DNA from 3 places in the Ureibacillus sp. FSL E2-3493 genome. Region 3 is predicted to be linked to each of the others. Evidence: predicted binding sites of a transcription regulator. Region 3 holds the regulator's gene; each other region holds the start of a gene.

The links. Region 3 encodes CtsR, which represses protease genes until heat stress. Its sites were predicted from a motif close to ATGGTCAATAAAGGTCAAACA; they were not measured.
Region 1: the regulator CtsR is predicted to act here: its motif matches at 1,965-1,985, upstream of MHH69_RS04515 (ATP-dependent Clp protease ATP-binding subunit).
Region 2: the regulator CtsR is predicted to act here: its motif matches at 2,191-2,211, upstream of clpP (ATP-dependent Clp endopeptidase proteolytic subunit ClpP).

Annotation. Positions count from the first base shown of each region.
Region 1 covers NZ_JBBOPK010000001.1:863,181-867,473, reverse strand. The annotation lists gene MHH69_RS04515 (ATP-dependent Clp protease ATP-binding subunit) at 1-1,934, opposite strand, end outside; gene MHH69_RS04510 (metal-sulfur cluster assembly factor) at 2,152-2,466, opposite strand; gene MHH69_RS04505 (prolyl oligopeptidase family serine peptidase) at 2,521-3,285, opposite strand; gene MHH69_RS04500 (Cof-type HAD-IIB family hydrolase) at 3,497-4,293, shown strand, end outside.
Region 2 covers NZ_JBBOPK010000001.1:2,774,926-2,779,218, reverse strand. The annotation lists gene MHH69_RS14350 (gluconeogenesis factor YvcK family protein) at 1-16, shown strand, start outside; gene whiA (DNA-binding protein WhiA) at 90-1,034, shown strand; gene MHH69_RS14340 (HPr family phosphocarrier protein) at 1,135-1,392, shown strand; gene clpP (ATP-dependent Clp endopeptidase proteolytic subunit ClpP) at 1,514-2,110, opposite strand; tRNA gene MHH69_RS14330 (tRNA-Arg) at 2,496-2,570, shown strand; gene MHH69_RS14325 (basic amino acid ABC transporter substrate-binding protein) at 3,086-3,886, shown strand; gene MHH69_RS14320 (amino acid ABC transporter permease) at 3,906-4,293, shown strand, end outside.
Region 3 covers NZ_JBBOPK010000001.1:3,495,867-3,500,159, forward strand. The annotation lists gene MHH69_RS18015 (ATP-dependent Clp protease ATP-binding subunit) at 1-712, opposite strand, end outside; gene MHH69_RS18020 (protein arginine kinase) at 702-1,799, opposite strand; gene MHH69_RS18025 (UvrB/UvrC motif-containing protein) at 1,796-2,347, opposite strand; gene MHH69_RS18030 (CtsR family transcriptional regulator) at 2,424-2,888, opposite strand; gene MHH69_RS18035 (DUF4870 domain-containing protein) at 3,184-3,489, opposite strand; gene MHH69_RS18040 (accessory gene regulator B family protein) at 3,636-3,866, opposite strand; gene MHH69_RS18045 (globin-coupled sensor protein) at 4,103-4,293, shown strand, end outside.

The DNA.
Region 1 (4,293 bases), 2.6 Mb from region 3:
AGATTGATTTCTTGTTCTGCTATTCGTTTACATAATTGTTCAATATATTTCCAAGTAATATCACTAAAATGTTTTGAAGATAGTGCATGGAAAAGAATAATATCATCTATTCGGTTTAATAATTCTGGTTTAAAGTGTAACCGAAGTTCATTCATTACTAAATCTTCTACTGCTTCTTGTTGTTCTAGTTTTGATTCCAGTAAATAATGGGAACCTATATTAGATGTCATAATGACTACTGTATTTGTAAAGTTGACTAGTCGACCTTGACTATCTGTAATTCTACCATCGTCTAATATTTGTAATAATATATTTGCCACATCTGAATGGGCTTTTTCAATTTCATCCAATAGAACGACTGAATATGGGTTTCTACGGACCGCTTCTGTTAATTGGCCACCTTCTTCATATCCAACATATCCAGGAGGTGCTCCAACCAGTCGTGAAACACTATGTTTTTCCATATACTCACTCATATCGATTCGAATAAAATGCTCTTCTGAATCAAATAGTTGAGCTGCTAACGCTTTCGCAAGTTCCGTTTTCCCTACTCCGGTAGGGCCTAAGAAAATAAAGGAACCAATTGGTCTGTTCGGATCTTTAATTCCTGAACGGGCACGCCAAACGGCTTCTGTAACTAGATTAACAGCCGTATCTTGTCCAACTACTCGTTCATGTAACGTATCCTTTAAGCGTAATAACTTATCCCGTTCCCCCTCCACTAACTTTGTTACAGGAATTCCTGTCCATCTAGAAATGATGGATGCAATTTCTTCTGCCGTTACTTCTTCACGTAAAATTCTATTTTCAGAACCAACTTTCAATTGTTCTTCGAGACTCGCTAATTCTTTTTCCAAAGCTGGAATTTTACCATGGCGTAGTTCTGCTGCTTTATTTAAATCATATTTACTTTCCGCCTCTTCTAAATCGCGACGATATTGATCTAATTGTTCCCGTTTCTGTTGGATTTTTTGTAAACTTTCCTTTTCTTCTTCCCATTGTTTCCGCATCTTTTCAGATTTTTCTTTTAATGTGGCCAATTCGCTATTTAATGATTCGAGACGTTTTTTACTTCCTTCATCGTTTTCTTTCGTCAATGCTTGCTCCTCAATTTCCAATTGCATGACACGTCTTGTTACCGAATCTAGTTCTTGAGGCATCGAATCAATTTCCGTACGAATCATAGCACATGCTTCATCAATTAAATCAATTGCTTTATCCGGTAAAAAACGATCCGTAATATAGCGATTTGATAATTGGGCTGCCGCGATTATCGCTCTATCATGAATCCGTACCCCATGATGTAATTCGAAACGTTCTTTTAGTCCACGTAAAATGGAAACCGTATCTTCAATGGAAGGTTCCCGAACCATTACTTGTTGGAATCTACGTTCTAATGCCGGATCCTTTTCTATATACATCCGGTATTCATCTAATGTCGTTGCACCGATACAATGGAGTTCTCCACGGGCTAACATCGGCTTTAACATATTACCAGCATCCATTGCACCATCTGATTTGCCGGCTCCAACAATCGTATGAATTTCGTCGATAAATATAATAATTTTTCCGTCTGAATTTTTCACTTCCGTTAAAACGCCTTTTAATCGTTCCTCAAATTGTCCACGGTAACTTGCCCCCGCAATTAATGAACTCATATTAAGCTCGTATAAAATACAATCCTTTAAACCTTCTGGCACATCTTTTCTAACAATTCTTTGAGCTAATCCTTCTATTATCGCCGTTTTACCTACACCCGGCTCACCAATTAAGACAGGGTTATTTTTCGTTTTTCTTGATAGGATACGAATGACATTTCTAATCTCTTCATCTCGACCAATAACGGGATCCATTTTCCCACTTTTTACTTCTTCAATTAAATTGCGACCAAATTGTTCTAATGGACTGCGATTGTCTTGTTGTTGAAATTGCATTCAATTAACACCCTTTCAAAAGATGAAATTAATTTGACCTTTTTTGACTATTTCAATTATATGTTGTTTAAGGGAGCAATGCAAAAATTGACACTAAAAAGTTTTAGACATAACGTTTATTCCCATTCAAGTTTCAATAAAAAATAAAAAAGTGCAGTGTAAGTCAACGTGACTTATACTACACTTTTCTTTTTCACTCAGAACTTAACGAGCGATTTTATCGAATACCTAAAGCCATTTTTGCATAACGTGACATATTATCTTTTGACCATGCTGGTTGCCAAACGATGTTGACATCCACGTCTTTTACTTCAGGTAAATCACTTAATGCTGTTTTAATTTGGTCTACAATAACTGGACCTAATGGGCATCCCATAGATGTTAGGGTCATCGTAATTTTGGCTACCCCTTCTTCATTTAAATCAACTTCATATACTAAACCTAAGTTAACGATATCAATACCTAACTCAGGATCAATGACATTTTCTAAAGCACCTAAAATACTTTCTTTCATTTCTTCACTAATAGCCATTTTCCGTTTCTCCTTTCATTTCCTATTGACTTATATCATAGCAAACCAAATTCGTTATGCCAAATGATGTGAAAGAAACTCCGTTACAGCAAGTACACCAGATCGAGGAACTTTATGTCCATAATTAGGTGACTCTACAAATTTTAATCGTTCAGGTGTTTGTTCATAGTATGAACGCAATTGAGTATAAAAATGATATGTATTTTTAAATGGTACAGTCTCATCTTTATGACCATGCCAGAAAATAACTGGTCTTTGATTGAAACGAGTAGGATCCTTTGTTATATCATTTTCTGCTAAAAGCGCTTGTAACTGTTCCTTCTGATGATCATCCATTGGTAACTTAACACCTAATGATTCAAATTGGTCCAATTGATAATTAGAAAGTTCAACATATCCAGGAGCTCCCATACATATACCAGCCGCATAAACCCAGTCATAAGCATTTAGGCAACCGCAAGTGACAATTCCTCCCATAGATGTTCCAGCGATTCCTACTTTTCCGGAAGTTAAAAGTTCTCTTTTTTGTAGCTCATTATATAATATGTCCACTTCTTTAATGGACATTAATACAATCTCCCAAAAGTGAACATTCATTTTCATTTCAGAAAGATTTTCAGAACGATCACCATGTAAATGAGCATCCGGTAAGATGACACGAATACCCTTTTTTACGAATTGATAAGCATAGTGTAAGTTATGTTCTTTTGCGCTTCCAAAACCGTGTAAAAAGATTACGACCGGTGATTGTGGCGTCATCGAATTATTATAAACGTGTAATAAAGGAATCCCATTCCACATATCCTCTTGAACAAGCATCTCCTTGTCACTCCTTTAATATATTGAACAATACATCATTTCCTGAGTCGTTTTCTCTTATAGTTTTATTTGTAGTAGAAAAAACTACTCTAAGAACATCATATCACTGTTGGAAATTTTTTTCTGAATGAAAGGAATATAAAATACAAAATTTTGACTAAATATATCCATAAGGGATAAAATCAGTAAGATAGAGAAAGGAGAATTCCTTATGAAACAACATTTAATCGTATTAGATTTAGACGGAACGTTATTAACCGACAAACAACAAATTTCTGAAAAAACAAAAGCAACTTTAATGAAAGCAAAAGAAGCAGGTCATCAAGTGATGATTGCGACTGGACGTCCATTTAGAGCAAGCCAATTGTATTATAATGAGTTAATGTTAAATACACCGATTGTAAACTTTAATGGTGCTCTCATCCATCATCCGAAAAATAATGCATGGAAAACTGTTCACTCACCTATCGATCTGAATGTCGTATATGATGTCGTTGACTCCGTTGATAAGTATCAATATGAAAATTTAATAGCGGAAGTAATGGACGACGTGTTTATTCATGTAGAGGACAAAACGATGATGGATATTTTCAAAATGGGCGATCCTCGCGTCACAATTGGAAATTTAAGAGGAAACTTAAATGAAGACCCAACGAGTTTACTAATCCACGCAGAAGAAGTAAATGTACCAGGTATTCGAGATCATTTAGAAAGCGTCCATGCAGAACTTATTGAACATCGCCGATGGGGGGCACCTTTCCATATAGTTGAAATCGTCCGAAAAGGTTTAAATAAAGCGGTAGGCATATCCCTCGTCGCAAAGGATTTGAATATTCCCCGCGAAAGAATCATTGCCTTCGGTGACGAAGATAACGATCTAGAAATGATCGACTATGCAGGAATCGGTGTTGCAATGTCCAACGGAATAGATGATTTAAAAAATATCGCCAATGAAATTACATTAAGTAATAATGAAGATGGGATTGCCAAAGTCCTAATAGAAAGACT
Region 2 (4,293 bases), 720 kb from region 3:
ATTGAAGAGAATGTAAGTAAGCAAAACGAACTCTAGAATGGAATATATGATATGATTGTTTTCATACATAGGTAAAAGGGGGGAGAAAGATGTCATTTGCTTCCGAAACAAAAAAAGAGTTAACGCAAGTAGAGACGGATGAGCATTGCTTAAAAGCGGAAGTCTCTGCACTTATACGAATGAACGGATCATTATCCTTTACAAATAGACAGCTGAGTTTAGACGTGCAAACAGAAAATGCAGCAATTGCAAGAAGACTGTACACGATTGTTAAAAAATTATATCCATACAATGTGGAACTTTTAGTGCGAAAAAAAATGCGCTTAAAGAAAAATAATGTTTACATTTGCCGGGTTCGGGATGGTGCTCGTGAACTATTAACAGATTTAGATATTTTATCTGGGGATTTTCAATTAAATCATTCCATTTCTAGTTCGTTGTTATCAAATAAAAATCAAAAACGAGCCTATTTGCGTGGAGCGTTTTTAGCAGGTGGCTCTGTAAATAACCCCGAAACTTCTGCTTATCATCTAGAGATTTATTCTTTATATAAAGAGCATGGGGAAGCATTAGCCGATTTAATGAATCAATTTAATTTAAATGCAAAAACAATCGAACGGAAAAAGGGATTTGTCACCTATTTAAAAGAAGCTGAAAAAATTTCTGATTTTTTAGGAATTGTTGGCGCCACACAGGCGATGCTAAAGTTTGAAGATGTACGGATATTACGGGATATGCGAAACAGTGTAAACCGTATCGTCAATTGTGAAACGGCGAACTTAAACAAAACAATCGGTGCGGCTATTCGTCAAGTGGAAAACATCCGATTTATTGAAAATACGGTCGGACTTGATCAACTTCCTGAAAAGTTACGAGAAATTGCACGGCTTCGTGTTGAGTATCAAGATGTGACTTTAAAAGAACTTGGCGAGATGGTTTCCACTGGAACTGTAAGTAAATCGGGGGTAAATCATCGTTTACGTAAAATTGACGAAATAGCGGATGCTTTAAGACGCGGCGAAACGATAAAATAGTGATTGTTCAAAAAATTGTAGTAATCTAACATTGTTCTTTTTATACAATTTAGATAAGATAAAATTATATTATGTACGGTGTGAAAGGGAGTATCGATAAATGGTTGAAACCAATGTAGAAGTGAAATTGAAATCTGGTTTACAGGCAAGACAAGCTGCTTTATTTGTACAAGAAGCAAATCGTTTTAAATCAGAAGTGTATTTACAAAAAGACGAGAAAAAAGTGAATGCTAAATCCATTATGGGGATTATGAGCTTAGCAATTGCAAGAGGAACAACTGTTACACTTATCGCAGACGGTAAAGATGAACAAGAGGCTATCGACGGATTATCATCCTTAATTCAAAGAGAAGAATAACAATGAGAAAACTTGTAAACGCTCGCAACTTTAAGGGGGTGTCTCATACTTAAATGAGACGTCCCTTTTTTATAAAAAAATGGTGATAAGGAAATTCCTTATCACCATTTTGTTTCGATTATTATTTTTTAGAATCTTCGATACGAGTAATGATATTGTCAATTAAACCATATTCTTTCGCTTGTTCTGCTGTCATGAAGTTATCGCGATCTGTATCTTGAGCGATTTTTTCTAACGGTTGACCAGAACGTTCAGATAAAATTTTGTTTAATTTATCACGTAAGAAAAGAATACGTTTTGCAGCAATTTCGATTTCAGTTGCTTGCCCTTGAGCTCCACCAAGTGGTTGGTGAATCATCACTTCAGCATTTGGTAATGCGAAACGTTTACCTGGTTCACCAGCAGTAAGTAAGAATGCACCCATTGAAGCTGCCATGCCGATACAAATTGTAGAAACTTGAGGCTTAATATATTGCATTGTATCGTAAATAGCCATACCAGCTGTAATGGAGCCACCAGGTGAGTTAATATATAGGGAAATATCTTTATCTGGATCTTCTGCTGCTAAAAATAATAATTGGGCAACAATGGAGTTTGCTACATTATCATCAATAGCGCTACCAAGTAAAATGATGCGGTCTTTTAAAAGTCTTGAATAAATGTCATAGGCACGTTCACCGCGATTTGTTTGTTCGATAACTGTAGGAATTAAATTCATTGTAAATCCTCCTTAAAAAGATTTAGTCGTTTACTACGTGCTGAAGCTTTCACTTCAGCTGTACTCATATCATACACAGAATAGTCAAGGAAGGTCAAATATAAACCACTAATTGTGAATAAAATAAATTTAAAATGAAAATTACTATTATTCTATGGGGATAGTAGAGCTATAAGATGGGAATGGAAAAGGCATTCAAACCAATTTTGTGTATGAAATCATTCAGTATTTCTTTAAAAAAATTATCCCTAACTTCAATTTTATAGTTGAATTGTCTTATATACATTTGTATAATAGAAAGGTCATAAATCGACACTATGCTTTTTACTAGAAGTTCAATTTTATACTGAAAATCGTTTTAGTCGATACAAGTGACATATTAAACGTCCTCGTGGTGTAATGGATAACACAGAAGATTCCGGTTCTTCCGCTGGGGGTTCGATTCCCTCCGAGGGCGCCATTTTACTGTTTTAACTATATAATATAATACGTAATACCTTCCTGAATTTTACTAGTTTTAGCAGCCTATTAAAATTCAGAGGGAATGAAACATAAGGGATAAAATGTAATTACTGTACCAATTCATTTTATCCCTAATTCATTCTCTTTAAACTATCATTACCAATTTTTTCATATATAAATTTATGAGCGTCGATAATGGAATAATTTTAGTTTGAGGTTTGAATAAAGAAACAAGATCCGAAAGTTCAATTAGAACTCTCGGGTCTTTTTTTGTATTTGAACATTAATAAGAAATCTAAACAAAACCCCTCTTAAGTCATAAATATTCGACTTTTCTATAATAGTTTCTAGTAAAAAATAACCGATAATCTACAATTTATTTTAAGTATTTAGAAAATTAAATGTTGTATTAAAATTTTGAACTTTATATAATTGGGGATATCTAAACTTATTTTATTTTCAATTTTCTGATTATAGAATAATATGAATCACTTATTTTGAAGGAGGAATACGATGTTAAAGAAAAATTTATTTAAGCTATTGATGCCTTTTGCTGCCGCTTCACTTATTTTAGCTGCATGTGGTGCAGAAGAGAATGGAGCTTCCGGATCATCCGACTCAACAAGTACTGAAGGGGAAACAACGAAACTAGTAGTAGGTACAGATGCTGCCTATGCTCCTTTCGAATCCTTTGACAATAGTGGGAATATTGTCGGTATTGATATTGATATTGTGAAAGCAATAGGGGAAGAAATTGGAGTAGAGTTTGAAATTAATAACGTTGGATGGGAGCCGTTATTCCAACAAATAACAAATGGAGAAATTGATTTAGGTATTTCTGCGATTACAATAACGGATGAGCGGAAAGAAACTTATGATTTCACAGAACCGTATTATGAGGCTACCCAATTAATCGTCACAAAAGAAGATTCGGATATTACTAAACTTGATGATTTAAAAGATAAAAAAATCGGTGTACAAATTAATACGACTGGTCATTACGCAGCCCAAGATCTACAAGGGAAAACAAGCACGAATATTTTACCTTACGAAACAACGCCAATTGCGATTCAAGAAGTGATTAATGGTACTGTAGATGCGGCTATTGGAGATAACGCCGTCATTCTTGAATATATTAAAAACAACCCAGATTCGAAATTAAAAGCGATCGAGGATGATAGTTTTGAAAAAGAATATTACGGGTTAATGGTGAAAAAGGGAAATACAGAAGTGCTTGAACAATTAAATGAAGGCCTTCAAAAAATTAAAGAGAATGGTAAATTGGCTGAAATTACAGGTCAAGAGCTGGATTAATTAGTTGGAGGTGTTTCAGATGAACTTCTTAGATATGCGGTGGGATATTGTCTGGGACTACCGTGAGTTTTTTATAAATGGTTTATGGGTGACGATTATTTTAACGATATGCGGTTATTTAGGAGGTATCGTACTAGGGTTATTACTAGGGTTAGGTAAAACGTCTAAAAAAAGATGGGTTTATTGGCCTTGTAAAATTTATGTAGATCTTTTCCGTGGAACGCCAATGTTAGTTCAAATATTAATCATTCATTTAGCATTTATACCCGCGGTTTTCGGTCAATCCTTTGGTTTTTTGGTTTCCGGTATAACAGCCCTCATTTTAAATAGTGCCGCTTATAATGCAGAAATTATCCGTGCCGGGATTGAATCGATTGATAAAGGTCAAATGGAAGCTGCCCGCTCCC
Region 3 (4,293 bases):
TATCACGAAGGGTTTCAGGTACTTCATTATTGACGATTTGTTGTGCAAGACCTTCTGCAATAGCCGTTTTACCTACCCCGGGTTCACCAATTAATACAGGGTTGTTTTTCGTACGGCGGGATAGTACTTCAATTACTCGTGTAATTTCTTTGCTACGGCCAATCACTGGATCCAATGAACCTTCACGGGCAATGGCCGTTAAGTCACGAGCTAATCCATCTAAAGTCGGTGTATTTACCGATTGAGTTGGGTTTGTTGAGTTTTGAGCTGCGTCATTGTTTCCAAGTAATAAAAGAACTTGTTGACGAGCTTTGTTTAAGCTAACACCCGCATTCGCTAAAACTCGAGCAGCTACTCCTTCACCTTCTCGGATTAAAGCAAGTAATATATGTTCTGTTCCTATATAAGCATGACCTAATTTTCTAGATTCATCTACCGATAATTCAATTACCTTTTTAGCTCTTGGAGTATAATGAACGATTGGACCGACATCTTTTGAACCTTTCCCCACTAACTCCTCAATGCCTGATTCAATAATTTGTGGACTTACATCGATTGCTTCTAATGCTTTTGCTGCAATTCCACCGCCTTCACGAATAAGGCCAAGTAAAATATGTTCTGTTCCTATAGATTCGTGCTTCCAACGAATAGCTTCTTCTTGTGCTAATTGCAATACTTTTTGTGCACGTTGAGTAAAACGGTTAAACATCATATCTTTCCTCTCCTTTTCCCATTAACTTTTGATTGTTCGTATTAAGCTTTTCACGTAAAAGTTTTGCTCTATACATATCGCGTTCACTTGCTTGAAGAGTTGTACCGGCATATTGTTGTACAAAGCCGGGTTGTATGAGGATCATACACTCATTTAAAACATGTAATGGAACTTCCTTAATGATTCCTAAATCCACTCCAAGGCGAACATTGGATAAACAAGCAGCAGCTTCTTCGCTCGTCATAATACACGCATATTTTAAAATACCTAATGAGCGATTAAAGCGGTCTTCTAATACTATTCGAGAATTTTTGAATAATGCCTCTCGTGCGCCTCGTTCATTTTTAATAATTTGGACAACTACATTTTGTAAGTCTTCTAAAATTTCCTCTTCCGACTTTCCAAGAGTTACTTGGTTGGAGATTTGATAAATGTTTCCTAGGTTTTCACTACCTTCTCCATATATCCCTCTTACAACCATTCCTAAGCGGGCTAGCATTTGTGTAACAACCTTAATTTGCTTAGACATCGTTAGGGCAGGTAGATGCATCATAACGGATGCACGAAGTCCTGTTCCAACATTCGTTGGGCAACTTGTTAAATAACCAAATGTATCATTATACGCATATGGTAAATGTTTCTCCAATTGATGATCCAATTTCGAAGCCTCTGCATATGTTTCTAAAAGCTGTAATCCAGGAGCTAAACATTGGATTCGTAAATGATCTTCCTCGTTTACCATAATGCTGATCGTTTCGTCATTTGAAATAAGAACGGAAGCTGACTTTTCTTTTTTAGCTAATAGAGGGCTAATTAAATGTTTTTCAACTAACACTTGACGTTGCAATGAAGGCATTTCTTTAATTGTAAAATGGGAAAACTTATGCTCGTCATTAATCGCCATTAAAGCTTGTGTGACAACGTCATCAATTTGTTGTGCTTCCCCATCCGTAAAACTTAAAGGGAAACGATATCCATCTAAGTTTCTTGCTAATCGAATGCGTGTACTTAATACAATATCTGCATCAAGACCTTTAACATCCATCCAGCCTGGCGCCTCACTTTTCAAAAAATGTTCTAAATTCATGGTGTATCAACACCTCCACGATCAAGCTTGCGTTCCATATCTCTTATTTCATCCCGCAGCTTGGCAGCATCTTCAAAACGTTCATCTGCAATCGCTAATTGTAGTTGTTCTCGAGCTGTTTCAATTTGTTTTTTGATCCACTCGTTATGATGACTTGGTTTGCCCGGAGCTTTACCGCTATGCTTTGTTCCAGCTTGAATTTTATTTAATACTTGTGGAAGCTGTGTACTGAAAGTTTCATAACATTGTGGACAACCAAGCTTCCCTTCATTCAAGAACTTACGAAAAGTAAAACCGCATTTTGGGCATTCAGTTGCTTTCTGACTTGTCGATTGGACCTTTTCTACCCCGTTATTCCACACTGGTAAACCAAATAAATTGGAAACAAGTTGATGAATTGGAATTTGTTCTTCTTTATGAAAATCTAAATTGAAAGGATGAAAATTTTGTGCACATACCTCACAATAGTGTTTTTCGCTTTTTTGGCCATTAATTACTTGTGTAACCGTTACTGTAGCCTGACGTTCCTTACAGTGTTCACAATTCATGACCTCACCTCTTTTATCAAATAAGTATGGAAAGTAATAAATAAGTAATGAACTTCCTTTATATTACCAATTGTTCCTATTTATCGTATTTTAATGTTGTTAACATAGACTTTAAAATCAATGACCTCAATTGGTCCCTCGTCGGCAATTGTATTCGAAGAGTCGACCGATCAATTGCAGCAAGCATTAATTTTGCTTCCCGTTTAGAAATGACTTCTTCATCGATCAAACGATAGATAATATCCTCTGCCATCGATTGGGTAGCACCGTTATCAATTTGGTCTATCATATCTTCAATCAAATCAATCTTAGAATGAGCTCTTACTCGTAAAATTCGAATATATCCCCCACCACCACGTTTACTTTCAACTAAGTAGCCTCTTTCGGCGGTAAATCTCGTATTAATAACATAATTGATTTGCGATGGTACACATTGAAATTTATCCGCCAATTCACTTCGTTTGATTTCAATATGTCCTTGACCACCTAATTCGATAACTTGTTTCAAATACCCTTCAATGATGTCAGATATATTTCTCATTTTTATACCTCACCCCATCCATTTCTGACTTTGACTATATTTGACTATATTATATTAACATCAAAATCAAAATGCAAATCAAATGCCTATACTATTTTTTCGTTCGAATAGCGTTTAAATTATTTTATAGCTATCCTATTTATATCCATAAAAAAGGCGGTCTCATTAATAGTTGAGACCACCCTCATTTTAGCTTTTTGAGCGAAGGATTAAGAAATAGTCTCCACATACCATTCTGGTTAATTTTGGATTTATTTCTTAGTATTCCTTTTATTCACTTAAACTAAACCTATTTTTATACCCAACGACCAACAATCGGGTAATTCCAATTTTCACCCATTAACGCTTTCACAATGCCAATAATCGGAACAACAACCGTCATAATTCCGAAGACAATTAAAAACGGAATTCCAATAATTAAAAAGCTAAAGATTATTGAAATAGTATTTAAAATCCACATAACACCTTGGAATAGTAAAGCTTGGATCGAAATTCTTTTAATTTCATGTTCTGAACTTAGTAGCCAGAATAGGACTGGAATAAGTACAGGCATCAAAAAGGCACTTGCATGTATGATTACCTTTGCCCATTTATTATCCATTTATAAATCAACCTTTCGTTTCGTTTTTATAGTTATAGTATATTTACGAAGTTCGTACTAAATAGTTTCACTTTTTTTCAAACGAATAAACCTTATTTAAAAATAAAAAACCGCCAGTAAAACTAGCGGTCTATCAACATAATTCATTATTTGGATACTTTTTTCTTACTACTTTCTGGCTTTGGATCTGGTTTTTCTTCATTATTATACGGGAATAATAAATAAGCAATCATTCCAGAAAAGATAGTTGCTATTACTACAAGTAATACACTATCACGGGTTGAAACTTCCTGAAAATAGTTTCTTAACATGAAAATAGAGCCTATAGCAACAATGACCATTGTTGGGATAACAAATTTAAAGCGGTGCTTTTCCATCTTTAACTTCCTTTTCTATAAATATTTACTTCACTTTTCCACGTTAGTTACATCATAAACTACTCGTATTTTACATGGGATAAAAACAAAATACAAATTAGCCCTATAGTTAGGTTACTATTTCATAATTTAATCCAACTAACAATCTATGTAAAATTTCATAATATTTTCAATATATTATTGTTACAATCTATGAAAATAGAACGATAATATAGGTAAATACATAATGGAATGGAATGGATAAAAGGATGGCTATTTTCAGAAGTAATTCACAAAAAGTGTTAGCAAACTATTTCGAAGTTGAAAAATACATAAACGAAGTCGAGCTAGATGTTGCAAAGTACCCAGACTTAACTAAACAAATTCAATTAATTAAATTAACAAAAGAAGAATTAGCGATTTTAAGACAATTAAAACCTTTCACTGA